Linked DNA regions of Variovorax paradoxus. Each later gene encodes a partner of the first gene's protein in a complex. Links are inferred from orthologs where the notes say so. Each region holds a gene or a part of one and is shown in the gene's direction. Other genes may lie near its edges.

Region 1 (2,993 bases):
AGGATTTCCATTTTTGGAGAAAACACAATGAGTCTGAGCAACTCCCTCGGGTTGCTGGGCCGCAAGGTGGGGATGATGCGTCTCTTCACCGATGACGGGGACGCAGTTCCTGTCACGGTGGTGGATGTGTCCAACAACCGTGTGACCCAGATCAAGTCCCAAGAGACCGATGGCTACGTCGCCCTGCAGGTGACGTTCGGTTCGCGCAAAGCATCGCGTGTGACCAAGCCCGAAGCCGGCCACCTTGCCAAGGCAGGTGTCGAAGCAGGCGAAATCATCCAGGAATTCCGCGTTACCGCAGACACCGCCGGTCAGCACAAGGCTGGCGGCGTGATTGCCGTGACGAGCGTCTTCTCCGTGGGCCAGAAGGTGGACGTGCAGGGCACTTCCATCGGTAAGGGCTACGCTGGCACGATCAAGCGTCACAACATGAGCTCGCAGCGCGCGTCGCACGGTAACAGCCGTTCGCACAACGTGCCCGGCTCGATCGGTATGGCGCAAGACCCCGGTCGCGTGTTCCCCGGCAAGCGCATGACGGGTCACCTCGGTGACGTGACGCGCACGACGCAAAACCTCGACGTGTTCCGCATCGACGAAGCGCGTCAACTGCTGCTCATCAAGGGCGCGATCCCGGGCTCGAAGGGTGGCTTCGTCACCGTGCGTCCCGCCATCAAGGCCAAGCCGCAAGCGGCTCAAGGAGCGAAGTAAATGCAACTCGAACTCCTGAACGAACAAGGCCAGGCCGCGTCGAAGTACGACGCCCCCGAGACCGTGTTCGGCCGTGACTACAACGAAGACCTGGTGCACCAGATCGTCGTTGCATTTCAGGCCAACGCCCGCCAAGGCACGCGCGCCCAGAAGGACCGCGAACAGGTCAAGCACTCGACCAAGAAGCCTTTCAAGCAAAAGGGAACGGGCCGCGCCCGCGCCGGTATGACGTCCTCGCCGCTGTGGCGCGGGGGTGGTCGTATCTTCCCGAACATGCCTGACGAAAACTTCTCGCAGAAGATCAACAAGAAGATGTACCGCGCCGGCATGGCGTCCATCTTCTCGCAACTCGCTCGCGAAGGCCGTCTGGCCGTGGTCGATTCGATCAAGGTCGACTCGCCCAAGACCAAGCCGCTGGCTGCCCGTTTCAAGGCGATGAATCTCGAGTCCGTGCTCGTGATCGCCGAAGAAGTCGACGAAAACCTGTACCTTGCCTCGCGCAATCTGGTGAACGTTCTCGTGGTCGAACCCCGTTATGCCGATCCGGTGTCGCTGGTTCACTACAAGAAGGTGCTGGTCACCAAGGGTGCCGTCGACAAGCTCAAGGAGATGTTCGCATGAGCCGCGTGAACCCTACCGCCGCTGAACGTACGTTCGAAGAAGGCCGCCTGATGGCGGTGCTGGTCGCCCCGATCGTGTCCGAAAAGGCCACGATGGTCGGCGAAAAGTCGAACGCTGTCACTTTCAAGGTGCTGCAAGACGCCACCAAGCCCGAGATCAAGGCCGCCGTCGAACTGATGTTCAAGGTCGAAGTCCAGGGCGTGTCGGTGCTCAACACCAAGGGCAAGACCAAGCGCTTTGGCAAGTCCATCGGCCGCCGCGACAACGTTCGCAAGGCCTATGTGACGCTGAAGGCCGGTCAAGAGCTCAACCTCGTCGGGGAAGGCGCTTAATCATGGCCGTCATCAAGATGAAACCCACTTCGCCGGGCCAACGCGGCGCGGTGAAGATCTCGCGTGACCACCTGTACAAGGGTGCTCCTCACGCTCCCCTGCTGGAACCCCAGTTCCAGAAGGCTGGCCGCAACAACAACGGCCACATCACGATCCGTCATCGTGGCGGCGGTGCCAAGCACCACTACCGCGTTGTCGACTTCGTGCGCAACAAGGACGGCATCCCGGCCAAGGTCGAACGCATCGAATACGACCCGAACCGCACCGCCCACATCGCTCTGGTCTGCTACGCCGACGGCGAGCGCCGCTACATCATCGCCCCGCGCGGTCTTGAAGCCGGTGCAACGCTGCTGTCGGGCGCCGAAGCCCCGATCCGCGCCGGCAACACCCTGCCGATCCGCAACATCCCGGTCGGCTCGACGATCCACTGCATCGAACTGCAACCCGGCAAGGGCGCGCAGATCGCCCGCTCGGCCGGTACCTCGGCCACGCTGCTGGCCCGTGAAGGCGTCTACGCCCAGGTTCGCATGCGCTCGGGCGAAGTCCGCCGCATTCACATCGAATGCCGCGCGACCATCGGCGAAGTGGCCAACGAAGAACACAGCCTGCGCCAGCTCGGCAAGGCCGGTGTGAAGCGCTGGATGGGTATCCGCCCGACCGTTCGCGGCGTGGTGATGAACCCGGTCGACCACCCGCACGGTGGTGGCGAAGGCAAGACTGGCGAAGGCCGCCATCCTGTCGACCCATGGGGCAACCTGACCAAGGGCTATCGCACCCGTAACAACAAGCGCACGCAGGTCTTCATCGTGTCGCGTCGCAAGAAGTAAGGGATAGCCAATGACTCGCTCTCTCAAAAAGGGTCCGTTCGTCGATCACCACCTCGTGGCCAAGGCCGACAAGGCCGTGACGACCAAGGACAAGAAGCCGATCAAGACCTGGTCGCGTCGCTCGATGGTCCTGCCCGAGTTCATCGGCCTGACGATCGCTGTGCACAACGGCAAGCAACACGTGCCCGTGTACATCACCGACCAGATGGTCGGCCACAAGCTCGGCGAATTTGCGCTCACGCGCACGTTCAAGGGGCACCCCGCGGACAAGAAAGTCCAGAAGAAGTAAGGAACGACCATGTCTGAAACACGTGCAGTCCTCCGCGGTGTCCGCCTCTCGGTCGACAAGGGCCGTCTGGTCGCAGACCTCATCCGCGGCAAGAAGGTCGATCAAGCGCTCAACGTTCTGCAATTCACGCAGAAGAAGGCCGCTGTGATCATCAAGAAGGTGCTGGAGTCGGCCATCGCCAACGCCGAGCACAACGACGGTGCCGACATCGACGAG
Region 2 (3,858 bases), 3.8 Mb from region 1 along the record:
CCGTCAAAGCGCGTCGACCCTGGCGGGTCGACGCGCTTTTTTCATGGGCCTCCGGTCTTGATGGCGCGGCCTTCGAAGGCGCTTTGGCGGCCGATGTCGAGCAGTTCCATCAACGCGACGGCCTGCTCGGGCGGCACGGGATTCGAGCCGCGGCCCAGGATCGCGTCGCGCACCGCGGCGTAATAGTCGACGTAGTTGCCGGCGCGCGTGGCGATGCTGCGGCGGGTGATCGCACCGTCGCTGCCGACCCGTGTGAGCTCGCCATCGAGCGGATCGACGCCCCACCCTTCGGCCGGCGGCCTTTGTCCGGCCCTGAGCGCGTCTTCCTGCGTATCGACGCCATGCTTGATATAGCTGCCAAGCGTGCCATGGACGATGTAGCGAGGCGCAGCACTGGCAGCCAACGTCGTCGAATGCAGCACCACGCGCAGCGGCGCGTGCGGTCCTTGCTCATAGCGCAGCACGGCGTGGAAGTAATCCTCGACCACCGCGCCGTCGCGCAGCACGGCGGTGTCGAGCTGCAAGGTGTCGGGGCGTCCGAAGAGCTGCACCGCTTGGTCGACCAGGTGGGCCCCCAGGTCCACCCAAAGGCCGGAACCTGGCACTGCCTGCTCCCGCCAGCGCACTTTCACCTCGGGCCGGAAGCGGTCGAAATGAGATTCCAGATACACCGGACGCCCTAGCTCGCCGCCGGCCAGCAGGTCCTTCAGAGTCAGGAAATCGGCGTCGAAGCGCCGATTCTGGTAAACGGACAGCATCCGGTTGTTGCGCCTTGACAACAGTTCGAGCTCCCTGGCCTGGGCGACGTCCAGCGTGAAGGGCTTGTCCACCACGACATGTTTGCCGGCCTCCAGCGCCGCCTTCGCTACCGGGTGGTGCTGGGCGTTGGGCGTGGCCACCACGACCAGGTCGATGTCCGGCCGATCGACCAGCGCCGCCGCGTCCGGCACCACGGCCACTCCTGGCCAGTCCGCGTGAACCTTGTGCGGCTGCGAACTGGCCACGGCCGCGAGTCGAAGCCCGGGGACGGCGGAGAGCACCGGTGCATGGAAGGTCTGGCCTGCAAAACCGTAGCCGACAAGGCCGGCGCGAAGGGGTGTATCGGTCATGGGAGGGGCAGGTTTGCTCGGAAAAGCGGCAGTATGCGATAATCGTCGGCTCCGCGAAAAGTGCGGCTGGGCACGTCGTCCGGCTTCCTTGCAAGGCAGCGCGCCAGACACTGGCCGCTGGTGGCTCTCGCATCGACCGCGCATTGATTCCAACAGCGCAAAAGGAAACACCATGGCAAAAGAAGGCATCCACCCGAATTACCGCGAAGTCCTGTTCGTCGACATGTCGAACGGCTTCAAGTTCGTGACTCGTTCGTGCGCGAACACCAAGGAAACGGGCAAGACCGACGACGGCCGTGAACTGCCGCTGTTCAAGCTCGACACCACGAGCGAATCGCACCCGTTCTATACCGGCACGCAGAAGTCGGTCGACAACATGGGCGGCCGCGTCGAGAAGTTCCGCAACCGCTTCGGCAAGACCACCGGCGCCGCCTCGAAGTAAGGCACGCGCTTTTGCGTCGAGGGCAGCCCGGTTTACCGCGCTGCCCTTTTTCTTTCCGAATCCAGATTTCCGCCTCTTGAATCAGCCCACCCCCGCGATCGTTGCCCAGAATGCAGTGCGCCGCCTCCCACGCGTCGCGTTGCTCCTGCTGTGCGCGGCCTACCTGCTGCCAGGCCTGGTCGGCCGGGGGCCCTGGAAGAGCGCGGACATCACCGCCTTCGGCTACATGGCGGAACTGGCGCGCTCCACCGAAGGCATCGCGCGGTGGTTCGACCCGCTGCTGCTGGGCCTGCGGCCCGAGACGCCTGCGCTCGTTCCCTACTGGATCGGCGCGCTGGCCATCAAGATCGCTCCGTCGTGGCTGAACCCCGACCTGGCCGTGCGCATCGTGTTCGCGTTCCTGCTGTGGGGCACGTTCACTGCCACCTGGTACGCCGTCTACTACCTGGCCCGCACTGCGCGGGCACAGCCCGTGGCGTTCGCGTTCGGCGGCGAGGCCCGTCCGACCGACTATGCCCGCGCCATTGCCGACGGCGGGCTGCTCGCGCTGATCGCCTGCCTCGGACTCGCCCAACTCGGCCATGAAACCACTCCCGCGTTGGCGCAGCTTTTCTTCGCCTCGCATCTCTTCTACGGCGTCGCCGCCCTGCCATACCGCCGTGCCGGCCCGGTGATCGCATTGGCGGTGGGCACCCTCGGCATCACGCTGAGCGGCGCGCCCACGGTCGGACTGGCGCTGGCCATCGGCAGCGCGCTGTACATCGGCTACGAGCGTCGAAAAGATGCCCTGGCTGCCGGCGCCGATCTGTACGTCGACGAAGACACCGGCCCCGGCTACACCCGCGGCGCCCTTCTCACCATGATCGGCGTCACCGTGCTGGCCGCGGTGCTGGTGTTCGGCCTGAAGCTGCCGACCTGGAAGATCACCCTGGTCAACGGCTCCGTGCTCAACGACGTCCGAAGCCAGGCCCGCCTCCTGCTGTGGTTCACCTGGCCGGTCTGGCCGCTGGCCGTCTGGACGCTCTGGCGCTGGCGGCGCCAGCTCACGGCGCGCCATGTGGCGCTGCCGTTCTGGTTCGCTCTGGTGCCTCTGGCCGCCACCTGGACGACCGACTACTCCGACCGCTCGCTGCTGCTGGCCCTGCCGGCCTTCGCCACGCTGGCGGCCTTCGCCCTGCCGACCTTCCGCCGCAGCGCTTCGGCCCTGATCGACTGGTTCAACGTGCTGTTCTTCAGCGGACTGGCCGTGCTGGGCTGGATCTACTGGATCGCCATGCAGACAGGTGCGCCGCCCAAGCCTGCGGCCAGCGTGGCGCGTCTGGTACCGGGCTTCGTGCCGGAGTTCTCTGCCATCGCCGTGGTGCTTGCGGCGGCCGCAACCATCGCCTGGTGCTGGCTGGTGCGCTGGCGCACCGGGCGCCATCGCGCTGCGCTCTGGAAAACGCTGGTGCTGCCCGCCGGGGGCACCGCGCTCTGCTGGATGCTGCTCATGACGCTGTGGCTGCCACCCATCGACTACGCGCGCAGCTACGTGCCGCAGGTCAATGCGGTGGTCGATCGGGTCGGCAAGCAGCCGGGCTGCATTGCCGAACTGGCGCTGAGCCGCGCCCATATTGCCGCGCTTCGCCACCACGGCCAGCTCGACGTGAAGCCGCTGCTGCTCGACAACAGCTGCACCTGGCTGCTGGCCAGCCCCGAAACCATCGAACGGCTGCACACCATCATCCCGTTCGACCAGTGGCGCTTCGCCGGTACGCTGCGCCGCCCCAGCAGTCCCGCGGACGACCTGCTGCTCTACCAGAAGATCGCGCCCTAGCACGTGGCCGGCGAACGCAGCCTGATCGCGCGGCACGCAGGCACGGTGCTGGTCGGCCAGCTGGCCGTGATGGCCTTCGGCGTGACCGACACCATCATCGCGGGGCGATATTCCGAACATGCGCTGGCCGCACTTTCCGTGGGCGCGGCGGTGTTCGTGAGCGTGTATGTCTCGCTCATGGGCGTGCTGCAGGCGCTGCTTCCGGTGTGGGCCGAACTGCACGGTGGCGGCCGCGGCGCGGAGGTGGGCCGCTCGGTGCGCCAGTCGCTCTATCTGGCAGGCATCGCGATCGTGCTCGGCATGGCCGTGCTGCTTTCACCGGGCGCCGTGCTGCGACTCACCCAGGTGCCACCCGAGATGCGCGGCGAAGTCGAGGCGTACCTGGTCGTGCTGGCCTTCGGCCTGGCGCCCGCGCTCCTGTTCCGGCTGTTCAGCACCCTCAACCAGAGCCTGGGTAAGCCGCAGCTCGTCACCTGGCTGCAGCTGGCCTC

The links.
Region 2: rplW (region 1) and AACL56_RS17415 share a complex: the UniProt entries of both Bacillus subtilis proteins name them as parts of the 50S ribosomal subunit. The link is inferred for Variovorax paradoxus from one-to-one orthologs.

What each region holds. Positions count from the first base shown.
Region 1 is NZ_LR743507.1:4,693-7,685, reverse strand. It holds rplW (50S ribosomal protein L23), read left to right. Parts: upstream 1-1,325; coding sequence 1,326-1,661; downstream 1,662-2,993. Other genes in the region: rplV (50S ribosomal protein L22), read left to right, coding at 2,787-2,993; rpsS (30S ribosomal protein S19), read left to right, coding at 2,499-2,777; rplB (50S ribosomal protein L2), read left to right, coding at 1,664-2,488; rplD (50S ribosomal protein L4), read left to right, coding at 709-1,329; rplC (50S ribosomal protein L3), read left to right, coding at 28-708. UniProt on the Bacillus subtilis protein: One of the early assembly proteins it binds 23S rRNA. One of the proteins that surrounds the polypeptide exit tunnel on the outside of the ribosome. Forms the main docking site for trigger factor binding to the ribosome.
Region 2 is NZ_LR743507.1:3,799,941-3,803,798, forward strand. What follows is about bases 231-2,916. They hold AACL56_RS17415 (type B 50S ribosomal protein L31), read left to right. Parts: upstream 231-1,281; coding sequence 1,282-1,551; downstream 1,552-2,916. Other genes in these bases: AACL56_RS17410 (oxidoreductase), read right to left, coding at 231-1,109; AACL56_RS17420 (hypothetical protein), read left to right, coding at 1,628-2,916. Outside these bases: more of AACL56_RS17410, read right to left, coding at 42-230; more of AACL56_RS17420, read left to right, coding at 2,917-3,367; AACL56_RS17425 (MATE family efflux transporter), read left to right, coding at 3,371-3,858. UniProt on the Bacillus subtilis protein: While neither of the L31 paralogs is essential, this protein does not seem to function as the main L31 protein.